3 regions of the Bowmanella denitrificans genome follow, and region 1 is predicted to be linked to each of the others. Evidence: predicted binding sites of a transcription regulator. Region 1 holds the regulator's gene; each other region holds the start of a gene.
The links. The regulator FNR, encoded in region 1, switches genes on or off when oxygen is low (the NO sensors DNR and NnrR bind a similar motif). The targets are predictions, from matches to a motif close to TTGATCTAGATCAA.
Positions count from the first base shown of each region.

Region 1 (5,844 bases):
TTCCTTATTGCCATTCCCGTTACGTCTATCATACTCAGCACCAAAATGCTGATGCTGGCTTTAGGCGGCGAGGACAGCATGGTGATTGATGACTACTACAAGGAAGGCAAAGGCATCAATATGAATCTGGAGAAAATCCAGCACGCCAGGGATTTAGGTATAGACATACGCCTGCAATTCAGCGATGAAAGCTTGCGTTTGGAATTTGTGCAGGGTGCCCCCAACACCGGTGCGGCTTTGTCGATGCACTTTCAGCACCCTACCCTGGCAGATAAAGATTTTAATTTGTTGCTCACGCAAAATGCGGCCGGGGTATTCAGCGCGCCGCTGGCACATCCACTGGAAGGTAAATGGAAGTTAACCCTGGAGCCGTTTGACAAGCAATGGCGTATTTTACAGGATGTAGGACTGCCTCAAGCTTCGCCTATTATTTTTCGCCCCTAATTAATGCAGGCACTGTCGTTGATCTGTTTTCACTGTCATCAGCAGGTAACGGAAATCGGCCGTTACCAGACCCGTATATTGGACGAGATGCAACCTATGTGTTGCCCCGGTTGTCAGGCAGTTGCAGAGGCCATTGTAGCCAACGGCCTGGAAGACTATTACCGCTTTCGCACTGAACCTGCAGAAAAAGCCGACAGTATGCCCGATGACTTGTTGGAGAAACTGCGACTTTTTGACCAGCCAGAATTGCAGGAAGAGTTTGTCATTCATCAGGGCAAAACCAATCAGGTACAATTAAGCCTGGATGGTATCAGCTGTGCTGCTTGTGCCTGGCTTATCGAAAAGAAACTGGCCAGGCTGGCCGGTATTAAGCAGATTGCTGTGAATGTCAGTGCCAGACGAGCCATTGTCAGTTGGTATCCGCAACAAGTGGCGCTGAGCGAGATTATTAATGCCATTGAAAAAATAGGTTATCACGCTCAGCCCTTTCACCCCCAGCAGCAGGAAGAAAACTTTAAAAACACCGACCGAGCTTATCTGAAACGTATCGGCCTGGCGGGCTTAATGACCATGCAGGTCATGATGATTGCCATTGCATTGTATTTCGGTCTATTCGGCAATCTGGATGAGGACATCCGCGAGTTTATGCACTGGATAAGCCTGGGGCTTTCCATACCCGTCGTGTTTTATTCAGGGGCGGTCTTCTATCAGGGCGCCTGGCGGGCCCTGCGCAGCGGCGGTGTGAATATGGATGTGCCGGTCAGTATTGCCATTTGGGTGTTGTTTATTGCCAGTGCCAAGGCCACCGTTCTTGCCCGGGGCGAAGTGTTTTTTGAATCTGTGTGCATGTTTATCTTTCTGCTGCTTATCAGCCGTTTTCTGGAGCACCGGGCAAGACACAAAGCCGCGCAAATCTCTGCCAATATGAGCAAATATATCCCGGTCACTGCCACCCTGGTAGAACAAGGTAACACCCGGGATATACTGGCCAAACTACTTAAAACGGATCAGACCGTACTGGTTAAACCTGGTGAAACGATTCCGGTGGATGGCCAGGTGCTGGATGGTCATAGCCATGTTGACGAATCCATGCTGACCGGTGAGTTTGAGCCGGTGACTAAAACACCAGGGAGCGAAGTGTATGGCGGCGCACTGAATCAGAGCGGCACATTAACCATAAGGGTATTAAGGCCACTTAAAGAAGCCATGGTAAACCAGATCCTGCGCTTGCAGGACGAAGCGCTGCTGAATAAGCCAGCTATTGCGCAATTAGCAGACCGAATTTCCAGCTATTTTGTACTGGCGGTATTGCTGATCTCTGCCCTCACCTTCTGGTTCTGGCACGCGCAAGGCAATGCCAATGCGTTTTGGATTATGGCATCTGTGCTGGTCGCCACCTGCCCTTGTGCTTTGGGGCTTGCCACGCCTTCGGCCCTGACCAGTGCCATGGCCAGATTAAATCGCCAGGGGGTTTTATTAAAACGCGCAGATTTATTAGAGGCCCTATGTGAAATAGATACCCTGGCTTTTGATAAAACCGGGACTCTCACCGAGGGGAAATTCAGTTTGCAGCAGACCATTAATCTGTCGGCGCACAGTGACGAAATGTTGCTACGTTTAGCCGCCGCGCTGGAAAGCTATTCTGAGCACCCATTGGCTAAAGCTTTTGCCCCTTACGCCGGAACGTTAGCCGAAAACGTGCAGGTCATGCCTGGCTTTGGCCTGATCGGCTGGATTGATGGTCAGGAATACCGGATTGGTAGCCAGCACCTTATGTCTCACCCAGTGCCGGATAGTCTGAGTGCATGTAATGTGTTGCTGGCCGACCGAAATGGCATTTTGGCGGGCTTTGTCTTGACCGACCAGATTCGCCCCGATGCTGCTGCGATGCTAAAGCAACTCAACCACTATCAACATTGCATTATCAGTGGCGACAATCAGCAAAATGTTAGCAAAATTGGCCAGGCATTGCAGATTGATAGGTTATATAGTCAGTGCAAACCAGAGCAGAAACTCAAAAAGATGCAGGAATTACAGCATCAGGGACAGCATGTACTGATGATGGGGGATGGCATTAATGACGCCCCAGTGCTGGCCGCTGCACAGGTTTCAGTAGCCGTTGGTGGTGCGACCGAGTTAGCTAAAAATGCCGCTGATGTTATTTTAATTAAGCCTTCTTTGACCCTGTTACCGGTGTTATTCAATATGGCTAAACGCAGCAGGGCCAAGATAAAGCAGAACATGGCCTGGGCATTGGGTTATAACCTGTTGGTGCTGCCACTGGCCGTTTGCGGTTATTTAACCCCTTGGTTGGGGGTAGTTGGTATGTCGCTAAGCTCTATTATTGTGGTAGCCAATTCTGTTCGACTACTTAAGGCCGATTCCTAATGGGCATTTTATATATCCTTATTCCCCTTGCGATTGTGATTGTCACTATCGCCATCGTGATTTTTTTCTGGGCAGTAAAGTCCGGACAGTTTGACGACCTGGAACGTCAGGGCCACAACATTCTGTTCGATGATGACAAACCCTCGGGCGGGGATAAAAACCAGCGTGACTGATCTGACGCTGCTTTCTGCACTTCTTATTGGTCTGGCAGGCAGTGTGCATTGCGTTGCGATGTGTGGTGGCATTGTCGGTGCACTGAGTTTTTCTATTCCCAAAGATCGTTCCCCTTTGCCTTTTGAGCTGGCCTACCATAGCGGTAGACTTGCCAGTTACAGCCTGGCTGGGGCGATAACCGGGGGGCTTGGTCAGCTTTTCAGCCATCAGATTGCGGGCGGCATGGCTATTTTGAATTTGCTCAGTGGCTTGTTTCTGCTGGCCCTGGCGCTGTATATCGGCAATTGGTGGCGCGGCTTGTCTTGGTTAGAAAAACAGGGAGCTAAGTTGTGGCGACCGGTTGCACCGCTGTCTAAACGCTTTATTCCGTTTAAAAGTCCGGCATGGGCGCTGCCTTATGGATTGATCTGGGGGTGGTTGCCCTGTGGTTTAGTGTATTCCAGTTTAACCTGGAGCCTGGCAGCCGGCAGCGTCCATCAGGGCGCACTGTTGATGCTGATGTTCGGGCTTGGAACTCTGCCAGCCCTGTTGACCCTGGGGCGTTTTAGTCAACAATTACGGCCTTTACTGGCACATCCGCGTAGCAAACAGATTATTGCGGTGTTGTTAGCGATCAGTGCCCTGTGGCTGCTTTTATCGCCCTATGTGATGGCAGTTGAAGCCTGACCCTGAAGTTAGTTGATTTCGCTTACACCTATGCCAAAAAATGCTAAGCTAGCCATCTGTCTGGCCATTTATCTATAGCCACAATGAATCAACACCGCGAATGTACCATCAGTTGTCAGAATTGCAGCATCAGTCAGTTGTGTTTGCCTTTTACTCTGAATGAGAAGGAACTGGATAAACTCGACAATATTATTCAGCGTAAGCGGCCATTTCAGAAAAATGAACGATTGTTCCAGTCCGGGGATAAGTTAAACAGCTTGTTCGCGGTGCGCTCCGGCTCTTTTAAGAGTTTCGTATTGGCCTCTGACGGAGAAGAGCAAATTACCGCTTTCCATTTACCAGGGGATATCATTGGGTTTGATGCTATTCACAACCAACAACATAAAAGCTTCGCGCAGGCGCTGGAAACCTCGATGGTATGTGAAATCCCCTTCCAAACCATGGAAGCCTTGTCTGGCGATTTACCGAGGCTGAGACAACAGATAATGCGCTTGATGAGCAATGAAATCCTTGCAGATCAAGATATGTTTATGTTGCTTAACAAACGCACCGCTAACCAACGACTGGCGCATTTTTTGGCGCATCTGGGTGACCGTTACCATCAACGCGGCTTTTCCGGCAGCCAGTTCCGTCTCAGTATGACCCGTGCGGAAATTGGAAATTACCTGGGTTTAACCGTAGAAACCATCAGCCGCCTGCTAACCAAGTTTCAAAAGCAGGGCCTGATAAAAGTAGATGGCAAATTTATTACCCTGGTACAACCTGCTCAGCTTAAGGAAGTGCAGGACAGTTCCGCGACGACTAGTTAAAAACTTTCCCCTTCGGACTTGATCTAACGCAATCATACTGATTGGATAGAAATGTAGTTTGTACATAGACTAAACACATTGGATCTGCCGGAGGAGATGGATGATTAATTATAAAAAATTGCTGGTCGTCATTGACCCTACCACTGAACAACAGAAAGCTTTAAAAAGAGCGGTACTGATAGCGGGTAAAACCGGCGCAAGCATTACTGCTTTTCTGTCCATTTATGATTTCTCCTACGAAATGACCACTATGCTGTCGGTGGACGAACGCGAAACTATGCGTCAGGCCGTGGTGGACGACAGAACGGAATGGTTGACCGAATTGCTGTCGGAGCAGATAGACGACCCATCATTGGCTGTTGATGCAAAAGTGGTATGGCACAATCGGCCATTTGAAAGCATTATTTATGAAACCATTGAACAGCAGTATGATCTGATCATTAAAGGTACCCATGAACACAGCGGGTTAAAGTCAGTGATCTTTACCCCTACCGACTGGCATTTAATGCGTAAAGCCCCCGTTCCTGTATTGCTGGTGAAAGAACATGACTGGCCTGAACAGGGACAGATACTGGCTGCGGTCAATGTTGGTTCAGTAGACACAGAACATGCTTCGTTGAATCAGAAGGTTACTCACACGGCGTTAGATTTTGCCCGCACCCTCAACGGTCAGGTTAACCTGGTGAATTCTTATCCTGGCACGCCGGTAAATATTGCCATCGAAATTCCTGAATTTGACCCTGCCAGTTTTAATCAATCGGTGAAAAACCACCATATCGATGCGATGAAAACCTTTGCCAGTACGCATGGTATTGATATGACCCATTGTTATGTGCGCGAGGGCTTACCTGAAGATGTGATCCCCACTGTGGCAGAAAAACTGGATGCTGAACTGGTGGTTATTGGTACCGTAGGACGACATGGTATTTCTGCAGCATTGATTGGCAATACCGCTGAACATGTTATCGATATGCTCGATTGCGATGTTCTGACGGTTAAACCTGACGGCTTTGTCAGCCCATTGCAACAAAAGTAAGTTAATCTTCCCTACGGCCCCATTGTTGTATGCACAGCAATGGGGTATCCGATTCCTGCTGCTTGGCAGCGTCAATTTACAGCCCGCTACTCAAGATAGGTTGAAATTAGAATGGCGTCGCAAAATCACCAGCGTTTACTTAAAAGTGCCAGATCCTGGGCCAATTGGAGTGACAGTGCATTCAGCTTATTTGGTATCAGATTCGGCTGGGACTTTATTATAGGACTGATCCCAGGTCTGGGTGACGTTATCAGCGTGCTGATTTCAATGAGACTGTTAATCGTTGCACGCGCACTGGGTGCCCCGCTGCGTTTGCAGCTGCGCATA
Region 1 is NZ_BAAAEI010000006.1:212,562-218,405, forward strand. Features, by position in the region: gene ABD028_RS03930 (FixH family protein) at 1-444, shown strand, start outside; gene ABD028_RS03935 (heavy metal translocating P-type ATPase) at 448-2,832, shown strand; gene ccoS (cbb3-type cytochrome oxidase assembly protein CcoS) at 2,832-3,005, shown strand; gene ABD028_RS03945 (sulfite exporter TauE/SafE family protein) at 2,998-3,672, shown strand; gene fnr (fumarate/nitrate reduction transcriptional regulator Fnr) at 3,756-4,481, shown strand; gene uspE (universal stress protein UspE) at 4,582-5,517, shown strand; gene ABD028_RS03960 (DUF4112 domain-containing protein) at 5,629-5,844, shown strand, end outside.

Region 2 (5,844 bases), on a different contig from region 1:
GACATCGGCTATCGCCACCCAAAGCTGCCAGCCACCATCATCCAGCGGTTCGCAATATACGGCATCGTCAAAATCCCTGGCGTCTTCACCATCAATAGTCACCAGCGGAAGCTCACGCAAGTCCAATCGGCCTTGCTTAGCCTCTTCAGGGACTTGCTCTGTGAGCCCCTTAACCTGCTTTTCAACGTCTTTGGGCCAGTTGTGCGGAATATCAAAGGTGCGCAGCGCCATTTCGATTTCCATGCCCGGGGCCATATGCTCCCCCAGCACTTCGACAATTTTCCCCACTGTATTCACGCGTTTCATCGGCCGCTGGATGATTTCCACTACTACGACATGTCCCTGGCGGGCACCATTCACATGCTCTGGTGGAATAATGATTTCCTGGCAGATTCGGCTGTCATCTGGTACCACCAGTCCCAGCCCCTGCTCCAGGAAAAAACGCCCGACAATGGCTTCACTGCGCGGCTCAACAACCCGCACAATACGAGCTTCCTTCTTGCCTTTAAAATTCTGGCTGCTTTCGGTTACCAGTACTATGTCACCATGCAGCAAAGCCTGCATCTGGGCATTATGAATAAACAGATCCGGCTGACCGTCATCCCGCTTAAGAAAACCAAAGCCATCCCGATGCCCCAGCACCTTGCCACGGATCAGATCCATTTTTTCAGCCAAGCCATATTTTTTTGAACGGGTGAACAGAATCTGTCCTTCACGCTCCATGGCCCTTAAGCGGCGTTGAATGCCAATACGACTCTCTTCGTCCATGGCATCCACCAGCTCGCAAATCTCCATAAAGGAAAGCGGCTTGTTTTTATCGGTAAGAATTTGCAGCAGGTATTCGCGGCTGGCGACAGGATTTTCGTACTTTTCCTGTTCCCGTTGGAAGTAAGGATCGTCAGATTGAGACAAATGCGGAGTCCGTTATATCAGGTTTAGGCCCCTAGTATAGCGAACTCGCGCATTGATAGTAGCAGGGAATTTCAGCAAAACAGATTTGCACAGCAGTTACAGCCAATCCTACTCAAATTCCTTAACTGTCCAGCGCTCGCTTGGCGGCTCGAACCGCCTTGGGGTGCATCAATTTTTCAAGTTCTTGCAAACAACGGGCAATTTTCTGGTGAGTTGGCTTGTCATCGGTAATAGCGTTATACAACCAGTGGTAAGCATCTTCATAGTCATACGGGCTGCCATAGCCTTCGATAAACAGTTCTGCCAGACGGATCTGCGCTTTCAGATTACCCAGGCCAGCCGCTTCGCGCAAAAACACCACGGCTTTTTGCTTATCCTGTTGCACCAGTTTGCCCAGTGCGTAATAGCGCCCCAGTTGTTCCAGCGCCTCGGGCAGCCCCTGCTGGGCCGCCTGTCGCATATAGTGTATACCTCGCTCAGGATCGGCCTTAACACAGACTCCCCAGGCCAGCATATCGCCCCATAAGAATTGGTAGGCGGGCACCATCAATGTCTGCGCTCTGGCTTCAATATCTTGCACCAACTGGCATTTATCTAGCACCACCCGATCTAAATGGGTGTTGTCACGGATAAGCGCAATCAACTCGTCCTGTGAATAAAGCTGCACAGCTTTGAGCTCTTCCTCAGCCTGAACAGAGAGGCATAATGACAACATCAGGGGCAAAGCAGCCAGGGCTTTCATCTTCAATCCTCTTGTGGGTGTGTTGTCTGTATCGGCCCGTCAACTGGATGCTGAAGAACGGATTCCATCAGAATCAGCCTTACCCTTTTAGTCTGGCAACGGCCTGCTCAAGGTAACTGCGCGGACAACCAAAGTTAATCCGGAAAAATCCCTTGTCGCCAAAGTCGACACCCGGCGAGGGACCCACCCCTTTTTCTTCGCACCATTTCTGCGGATTATCCTCCTCCAGCCCGCGGGCATCCACCCAAGCCAGGAAGGTAGCCTGAGGCTTAAGCAGACGCAATCCGTCTATTTTGTTGATTTCCTGCATCAGATAATCGCGGTTACCACGCAAATAATCGAGCTGCGCCTGATACCAGTCATCACACAAGGTAAATGCAGCCTCTGTTGCAAACAATCCCAGCACATTGACCCAAGGCACTATCCCCATGGCAGCCTGGACAAACTGCTGCCGTACTTTGGCATCAGGAATAACCGCAAAAGACGCACCTAAGCCAGCAATATTGAAGGTCTTACTGGCGGCCATCAGGGTAACTGAATGATGTTTTAAACTTTCCAGCTTGCTGGCAGGAATATGCAATGCCTGCTCATCCAGAATCAGGTCGCAATGAATTTCATCAGAACACAACATCAGGCCATGACGCTGACAAATATCTGCCACTCGCTCAAGTTCAGCCTCACTCAGCACCGAACCCACTGGATTCATAGGGTTGCATAAAATCAAAAGCTTGGCCTTAGGATCAGCGGCTTGCCGCTCCAGGCTTTCGAAATCCAGTTGCCAGCGACCTGACTCTTCAATGGTTGGGATATCTACCCGTTGTAATTGGTTCAGTGCCGGAGCGGCTAAAAGTGGCGGATAGTTGGGTACTTGAACTAAAACCTTATCACCAGGCTGGCAATAGGCCTTGCAGGCCACATTGAAGGCTGGCACAACACCAGGGGTCCAGACAACCCAGTCTGATTCTATCTGCCAGTTATACTGGCGACCCAGCCAGTGCACAATAGCTTGTTTAGCCGGTTCATACTGCGCCGGCAGCGTATAGCCCAACAGACCATGCTCAACCCGGTTATGCAACGCATCCAGAATCGGCTGAGCACAGCGAAATTCGCTGTCTGCCACCCACATAGGCAAAATGTCGCGGCCCTGATACTTGTTCCATTTAAATGAACAGCTTTGGCTGCGGTCGATAATCTGATCAAAATCCATAGGGCTCTCTTTTCTCATTCATTTGATGGGTCACGATAATCCCGTTGCAGTTTTTCACGCAGTACTCGCGCCAGTTTTTCCTGCAACTCTTTTCTGGAGAAAGGCTTGGCAATAAATTCTGTGACACCGGCTTTAAGTGCTTCGACTACGTTTTCGCGGGTAGCGTCGCCGGTAAGCATCAAAAAAGGTGTTTCAGGCTGCAACTGACGAAATGCGGTCAGGAATTCCAGCCCGCTCATGGTTCGCATATGCCAGTCGCAGACGACCAAGTCGTAGTAGCCGCTTCCCACCTCGTTAAGGTGGTTAAGGGCAGGCACCCCGTCACCGAAAAAACTGATTTCAGCAAAGTTCATATCACGCAACAGGTGCCCGAGCAGCTCCTGGGTAATGCCGTCATCCTCCAGCACCAGCGCATTCAAAAGTACAGCACTGATCTTTACGTCCATCCTATTCTCCTAATTTAGAGGGCTACTATATGCCCGCGACCGCGAAGGAAACAAATTTGATCTGGAACAATTTATTGCCTTCTGGAATTTGACGGACATCAATGTCCAATTTTTGTGCAAAGAAGACAATGATGCCATCAATCGGACGGAGAAAAATCAATGAAAGACAATGATAATGTTGGCGTTCTGGATACAGCCGTACGTTCAGTTTTGTCCTGTATCCTGTTGGCAATGGCGGTAGAGGGGATATTTTCAAATACAACCAGCGCAATTCTGGCCATTGCGGGTTTGCTGCTGTGGACCACCGCATCCAGCGGTATATGCCTGGTCTATAAACTGTTGGGCATTGACACCTACCACAAACCGGCAAACCACTAAAAACAAATAAGGCGCTCAAAGCGCCTTATTTATGTATCTTAATTAAATGGCGTAGCTGAATAAAATACAGAGTACTAAACCAGCCACACCAAAAAAGCCGTATTCGACCTTTTCTTTCATTTCAGCGTCAACTGTTACAGGTTTGTGGATCATGGCCATAATGATGCTGCTAAAGCCCAATACGAAAGCTAACAGTGCCAAGCCAAACAGCAAGGCTTCAATCCAGTTGCTCATAGTTCACCCCAAGTTACATTCAAGCTGTGCTTATTATGCATCAAAACAAGAGGATAAATCAGTGTGTTAGATCAAATTTTTAGCCACCGGTTGCAAGCGCTTCACATCGACAGTTAGTGAATTTTGTTAACTTTTAGCAAAAATCGCTAAATCCACCTCTTACCTACTCCACCTGAAAAACATAAGCATCTGTTAACTATGAATTTATTCCATTGGCACAAGGGTTGCTGAAGCAATACCGAAGGCAAAGCCCAATAGAGGATAAATCAATGAGAACCTTAGTCGCTGCCACAGCCCTGTTTTTTTCCACTGCCAGCATGGCCAATGACTGCAATATGAACCTGCATGGTGAGATGGAGTTGAGTCATGGGCAACTTACCCTGCACTTGCCCGATGACAAGCTATTGCACCTGGATGGCCATAAAGCACTATTAAACGGTCAGGAAATGCACTTAAGCCATACTCAGTTAAACATGCTGAATCAATACCATCAAAACGTTAATGATCTCGCTCCTAAAGTAGCGGGTATTGCTTTGGATGCGGTGGCCTTGGCTAATGAGGGGGTTGCAAAGGCATTTAATCAATTGCTGGGGGAAGACAACGAACTGGTTGCCGATCTGTCATCAGAAATTGACGCCTTGCGTATTAAGCTGCACCAGGAATTCTACGCCGACGACGGTAGCATCAGATTTAACTCGGCCAACTTCGACAATGGCCAGTTTCTTGGCGAAGATTTTGAGTCGGAGTTTGAACAAAAACTGGAAAAACTGGTACAGCGTTCCATGGGCAGTTTGATGATCGCCATTGGTAAAGAAATGCTGTTCAGTGGCGGCGATATGCAAGCATTCGAGAAACGTATGGACAGATTTGGCGAACAGTTAGAAGCCGATATGGAAGTACGCGCGGCGGGCATTGAGGCACAGGCACAGACTCTTTGCTATGACCTGAGCCAGCTGGATAGCCTGGAAAATCAAATCAGCAGTAGCATCCCCCAGCTATCGGGCCTGAATATGATCGAAGTTTCCGAGTCCAAATATTCCATGTAAGCTCGGCTTTATCTTTCTCCCTGGGCGGCGTAAGCCGCTTTTTTATATGCACAAAAAGATCGGAATCTGTGGCTGCGGCTGGCTGGGCTTGCCACTGGCCATGCAGCTAAAAGCCAATGGTTATACCGTGCTGGGCACCGCCAGAAATAAAGACAAACTGAAATTCATGGCAGAGCAAGGCATTCAGGCTTTTGAATATTCACTCGGCGCGACGCTGCCCTGGTCAGTCGCCCCCCCCGATGTACTGGTGATAAATATTCCGCCCGGACGCCGGGAGTTTGATGAAGTTAGATTTATCGCAGCCATGACCGCCTTGGTTAATCAGGCACTGGTACAGAAAAGTCACATCCTTTTTATCAGCAGCACCTCGGTATACGGGGAGGTGAGCGGGGAAATATTCGAAACCACCCAGGCTCACCCTGTCACGGCATCGGCTAAGGCCCATGCCGTCATTGAGCAGCAAGCATTACAAGGTAGCGGCACAATACTTCGCTTGGCAGGGCTAACCGGTCCAGCCCGTCACCCGGTGCAACATCTCAGCGGCAGAGTTTTAGAAAAAGGGCAGCAGCTGGTCAATCTGGTGCATCAGCAGGATGTTATCACGGCGATAAAAGCGATTATCGTTCAGCAGCTTTGGCGGCAGACGTTCCACCTTAGTGCCACTGAGCACCCCAGCCGCGCAGAATTTTACACCTGGGCTGCCATGGCAGCAGGATTAGCAGTTCCGCAGTTCAGCCAGGAGAACAATGCCGATGCGGGGCGTTGGATCAATGCCTCTGCAACCCTGGATAAACTGGGGATCACGCTGCAATACCCCAGCCCGTATGATATGCCGATAGAGATTGGCTAAACATCAAGGCAGCCAAAGCTGCCTTGATG
Region 2 is NZ_BAAAEI010000028.1:16,480-22,323, forward strand. Features, by position in the region: gene rnr (ribonuclease R) at 1-912, opposite strand, end outside; gene ABD028_RS20465 (tetratricopeptide repeat protein) at 1,034-1,654, opposite strand; gene ABD028_RS20470 (MalY/PatB family protein) at 1,734-2,861, opposite strand; gene ABD028_RS20475 (response regulator) at 2,876-3,307, opposite strand; gene ABD028_RS20480 (YgaP family membrane protein) at 3,467-3,685, shown strand; gene ABD028_RS20485 (hypothetical protein) at 3,728-3,919, opposite strand; gene ABD028_RS20490 (DUF2884 family protein) at 4,189-4,965, shown strand; gene ABD028_RS20495 (NAD(P)-binding domain-containing protein) at 5,012-5,815, shown strand.
Region 2: the regulator FNR is predicted to act here: its motif matches at 3,364-3,377, upstream of ABD028_RS20480 (YgaP family membrane protein).

Region 3 (5,844 bases), on a different contig from region 1:
CTGGTAGAGAAGCAGTTCTTTGATCCGTCGCAGACCGGTCAGGCCTTCTTTGACAATCTGGGCATTGAAATTCCTGCCGGTCAGGTAGCGGGTGCCTTTGAAACTTTCGTCAATAACGACAAAGGCGGCTACATCCGCGGTTTCGAACTGGCTGGCACGACTACCTTTACTGATTTACCGGGTATTTTTGCCGGTCTGGGTATTACCGCCAGCTACTCCTATACCGAAAGTGAGACTGAAATCAGCGGTGGTAACCTGTTTGGTCAGAATCTGCCTCTGCCTGGTTTGTCTAAAAACGTTTGGAGCACCACGGCATTCTGGGATATCGGCAGCTTCAGCACTCATATAAACGTACGTTATCGTGACGAGTTTATCCTGAATATGCCGATCCCAGGCAGTTCAACACCGGTTGAAGCACAGGATTACCTGACCATGGATGCCCAGGCCTCTTATGCCTTCGGTAATGGTCTGGAAGTGGTCATGTCGGTGAGCAACCTGACCGATGAGCCTAATGTGATTGCCTACGATCAGCCTGGCGTACTGGGGGAGTTTACCGAGTTTGGTCGCCAGTATTACTTAGGTTTCAATTACAAATACTAAGTTGAATGTAGCCCGGGTAACCGGGCAGATGCCAGTCGCCCGCTTCTGGTGGGCGATTTTTTATCTGGTAGCCGCTATGCTGAGCAGGTACAGAAGTAGAAGGTAAATCCCATGACGCAAAGCATTAACAGAATCGTTATCCTTGGCGGTGGTACCGCAGGCTGGATTGCCGCTAATCTGATGGCGACCCATTGGGCAGACAAAGGAGTGGAGATCACCCTGGTGGAGTCACCGGATATTGGCATTATCGGTGTGGGCGAAGGTTCCACTCCACCGCTTAAAGGCTTTATGCAGACGATCGGTGCCAAGGAAAGCGAGTGGATGCCAGCCTGTAATGCCACCTACAAAGTGGGTATAACCTTTAAGGACTGGTCGGTAAAACCCGGCTTTAGTCAGTATGTGCACCCGTTTTTGTGTCAGCCTGACCAGTTTACCGCGCCGGCGTTTTTTCATAATAGTTTTCTGCGTCGTAAAGGCGTTGATCTGGAAGGCCATCCGGATCATTTCTTTCTGACCACTGAACTGATCCGGCAAAAGCTGGCGCCTCTGGCACCGCCGAATTTTCCCTTTGAAATTAACTATGGCTACCACTTCGACTCCGGCTTGCTGGGCCAGTACCTGGCACGTTTTGCGGCTGGCAAGGGAGTGAAACACCAATATGCGACAGTGACTGAGGTGTTGCTGGACAGTGCCGGTAATATCGATTGTCTGGTCACCGACAGTGGCGACAAGATCAAAGGCGACTTCTATGTTGATTCAACCGGCTTTAAGGGGCAGTTGATCCAGCAGGCCTTAAAAGAGCCATTTTTAAGCTGTGCCGACAGCCTGTTCAATGACTCGGCCGTGGTGTTTGCTACCGAAGCGGATCAGGATATTGCCCCGCATACCGTGTCAACCGCCCTTAAATATGGCTGGGCCTGGCGTATACCGCTGACCAATCGAGTAGGCAATGGTTACGTGTATAGTTCGGCTTTTGTGGATCATGATCAGGCAGAGACCGAGTTTCGCTCGCACTTAGGCTTGCTGGATAAAGACACGGAAGCACGTCGTCTGCAATTTAAGGTGGGACGGGGGGCGCGCCACTGGGTCAAGAACTGTCTGGCGGTGGGCTTGTCGCAAGGCTTTATTGAACCACTGGAAGCCACTGCTCTGGATATGGTGCAGGAAACTGTGGTGCGTTTTATCGAGGCCTATAACCAGGGTAATGGCAGCGACCAGCATCGCGAGGCCTTTAATCAGCGCATCAGTAATCGATTTGACGCGGTACGCGACTATATTGTTTGCCATTATCGCATTAGCTCCCGCACCGATAGCGAATACTGGCGTGCCTGTGGCAGCAACGAGAAGATCTCCATGTCACTGCGTTCCATTCTGATGTCCTGGATGGCGGGCAATAACATTACCGATGAGCTGGAAAAACAGAAGCTGGATGCCTATTTTCCTAATGTCTCCTGGAACTGCTTACTGGCGGGCAAAGGTATTTACCCCAGTCAGGAACAACTGAAGCCGGGCAGTGAGCTGGCTAACCAATATAAGATTGATGGCATTCAGCGCTTTATTCAGGGTTGTGCCATGAACTTCCCACCGCATATGCAAGCATTGGCCCAGCTCAGGGCGGGGTAAATCTATCTGCCAGCCAGGCGGCTGTGCATTTCATTTGATTTGGATCATAACAAAGGCGCTTAGGCGCTTTTGGCCCTGCTGGCGAGCTGAAAAACTTGATCTCAATCAGATTATTGCAGGCCATGTAGCAGCACAATCCTCACCAGACACACAACACTCTGGAGAGAAATATGAAGTCTCTGTTTACCACATCCGCCCTGATGGCTGCTATGTTTGCCCCGGCCGCGCTGGCCAATTTTCACGTCAATGTTGGCGCCATCAATGTCAATCCTAATGCCGACAGCACCTATCTGAATGTGGTGGAAAGCGTGGCGGGATTGCCACAGAACTCAAGTAAATTGGATGTAGACAGCAATACCCAGCTTGGCCTGACATTTGATTACGACCTGAACGACAACTGGACACTGGAGCTGATTGCGGCCACACCGTTTTCCCATGATATCAGCCTGGACAGCTCAGTCGGCGCAGTTGATGGTCTGGCCGTAGGTGAAACCAAGCATCTGCCGCCCACCTTGTTGATGCAATACCACTTTATGGACAAGCAACAGGCATTTCGCCCCTTTGTGGGACTGGGCCTGAACTACACGCTGTTTTTTTCTGAAAAGGTTAGCCCGGCGCTGAAGAACGTACTGGTATCCACCGGGGCCGCTACCGCGGGAGATGATGTGAGTCTGCACCTGGATGATTCATTTGGTGTGGCGGTACAGGCCGGTTTTAACTACAAACTGAATCAGAACTGGGGTGTGCATGCCATGGTGGCCTGGGCCGATATTGATACCGATGCCGAAGTGCGGGTTAATGGCACCAGCGTCCAACCGGTAACAGTGAATATCGACCCAATGATCTTTATGCTGGGTGCCCGCTACAGTTTTTAAGTTCCCAACCTCCCTGGCGGAGCTGGCGGTGTAATCACCGCCTTTTTTGTTGTTATGGCCATGTTAAATTCATAGCGAGAATCCTATAAAGCCATTATTCTCAATGCTATCCAGGAAAAACGAGAACAATAACCCATGTTTGTTAAAGCCAGCAGACTGACCGATTCACAATCCGAAGTGGAACGCCTCAAACAACAAAATCAGGAACTGCAGGCACAACTGCTACAGGCCCGAAGTCAGAGCGACGCTTTGCAGCATCAACTGGATGAAAAAGCACGGGAAAAGCACGACTTGGGTGTGATGCGTATGGCCGTCAATGGCATGAATCCCTTGTCAGAGATTCGCGAAAGGGTGGCCGAACTGGCCAATCATATGCTTGAAGAACGAGATAATATTATTAGTTCTTCTGCTATCTATGACCAATCTTCGGCCAATATGGCAACCTTATTGAGCGGTCTTAACAAAGTTGACCAGGAAGTTAAGCTGACTCATTCCGGTATTTCCCGGCTGCGTGGAGTAGCTCAGGAAATCACCAAGTTTGTCAGCATCATTAATAATATTTCTGAACAGACTAACCTGCTGGCATTGAATGCGGCTATTGAAGCGGCCCGTGCCGGGGAACAGGGCCGCGGTTTTGCCGTGGTTGCCGACGAAGTCAGGACGCTGGCCCAGCGGGCGGGGGAAGCCAGTGCGGAAATTGCCAAGCAGGTGGCTGATATCGATAAAAGCACCCTGGAAGCCGATAACAATATTTCCAGCACGCTGAATCAATGTTCGGAGATGCTGGATACCGCCACAGAAACCGCGAAGTCGCTGGAAAGTCTGATTGATCATTCCCGCTCAATGCATGCCACTATTACCGACGAAGCCATGGCCAGTTTTATCGAAACCGTGAAGCTGGATCATATGGTGTGGAAACAGGTTATTTACCGGCGCTGGTTGAATAATCAATCCGCCAATGGCGAGGTTTCCGATCACCATCAATGTCGATTGGGTAAATGGTACTATCAGGGCGATGGGGCGGCGAACTTCCGCCACCTGGACAGCTATGCCAGCCTGGAAAAACCCCATGCAGCAGTGCATAAGGGGGGATTGCAGGCCCTGGAAAAACTGGTGGCGGGCGATATGCAAGCGTCCATCAGTGCCCTGAAAAGTATGGAAACGGCCAGTGACGACACAATTAAAATCCTGGCCAGAATGGGGCAGCAGATCGGTAAATAGGTTTGCTCAGGTGCTGTATCGGTTCAGCACCTTGCCCTGTTCGAGATCAATCAATAATCCCTGAATAACAGCCATCTGCCGGCCGTCTTGGTGTTCGAGAAAAAATATCGCCGGCCCGTTTTTATGTGGTTTGGGTTGCGATGACAAGGTGGTTTTTATCGCCAGCGGCAGTGTGCTGCGGTTTTCAATTGGATGACCATTGCGGTCAAATATTCCAATACCCTGTTTTAACAGGGCTAAATAACCCGCCTTATCTAAAACCAGGGGGGCGTCCAGTCGATACTCCCTGGCAGGTTTGTAGTGCCAGCCTTCGGCATCAAATGTAAAGAATGCCGTATAAGTAGACAGGTCGCCCACTTCTTTAATACGCACGGCATCTGCATCCGGTAGATCCAGATCCAGGGCAATATCGAGCTGGTATGACTGGCTGTTTGCCTCGACCTGCACATTCTTAATAATGACATCGCGAAATGCTTCCCGCCTGTTCATCGGGATGGCCTGATAGGCGGACAGGCTTTGGTTTTCAAAACCAGCCGAGGCAATACTGTCGATAGCGGCACTGAGCATGGCCAGGTTAAGGGTTCTGGCCACCTGGCGGTTGGCATCATTTCGGTGGGCACCGGACTCAATCAAAATGGTGCTGATACCCATACCCGCCAGATTATCGCCAAAGGCACGGGGGGCAAAGGTATCGTCGTAGCGGCCTAAGTGGCCAGGGATCATCTCATCGGCCACCTGTTTTAACACGCCGATAAGCTGCATGGCCTTTTTACGGGCCGGGCTAATGGTTTTGGCCTGATCAAAGGCCGGAGCCAATAATGAAATAGTAGCCGGATTAAGGCTGTCGCCAGCGGCATAGAAACGGTTCTGATCGTGCAGGTTAAAACCAAAAGCCGGCTTAATAGCCTTGGCCTGCTCCAGCAGAATCCTGCCTTCCGGGGTCTGCAGGGCAGCGGCGTCACGATTAATGTCTATGCCCTGGGCATTTTCTCTGGTGGCCCGTTCGGCACCATCCGGGTTTAACATCGGGATAATATACAGGCTTAGCTTGTTCTGCCATTGCGCCCGCCAGGCTTGGTCTTGCTGGATGCGTGCAATTAAATCAAATACCGCCGCGGTGGCGGTGGGTTCGTCGCCATGCATTTGTGACCACAGCATCACCCTGACCGGACCCTGACCAAATCCGATACGAAAGATATCGCGGCCTTCGAATGACTGGCCTATTTTGTCTACCCTGAATTGCGGGTCGGCCTTGGCCTGCGCCAGGTATGCTTGAATATCCGCATAACGCAGTTGGGGCTTGTCCAGTCCGGGTACCTGAAAGGATGGCCAGTTAATCGGGGCAGCAAACAATGACATTGACATAATCAGGCTCATGATAAATAACAGTGGTTTCATTATTTATTACTTTAATGTGATTTTATGGTAATAATTTATTTATATCAGGTTAATCATTGGTCAGTAACAAGTCAAAACTCACGGCGTTGTTGATCCCAAATTTTCCACCAGGCAGCCCAAAAGCAAT
Region 3 is NZ_BAAAEI010000015.1:33,502-39,345, reverse strand. Features, by position in the region: gene ABD028_RS13775 (TonB-dependent receptor) at 1-600, shown strand, start outside; gene ABD028_RS13770 (tryptophan halogenase family protein) at 712-2,223, shown strand; gene ABD028_RS13765 (OmpW/AlkL family protein) at 2,394-3,098, shown strand; partial or broken gene ABD028_RS23290 (methyl-accepting chemotaxis protein) at 3,234-3,917, shown strand; gene ABD028_RS23285 (CZB domain-containing protein) at 3,942-4,319, shown strand; gene ABD028_RS13755 (M14 family metallopeptidase) at 4,326-5,717, opposite strand.
Region 3: the regulator FNR is predicted to act here: its motif matches at 2,319-2,332, upstream of ABD028_RS13765 (OmpW/AlkL family protein).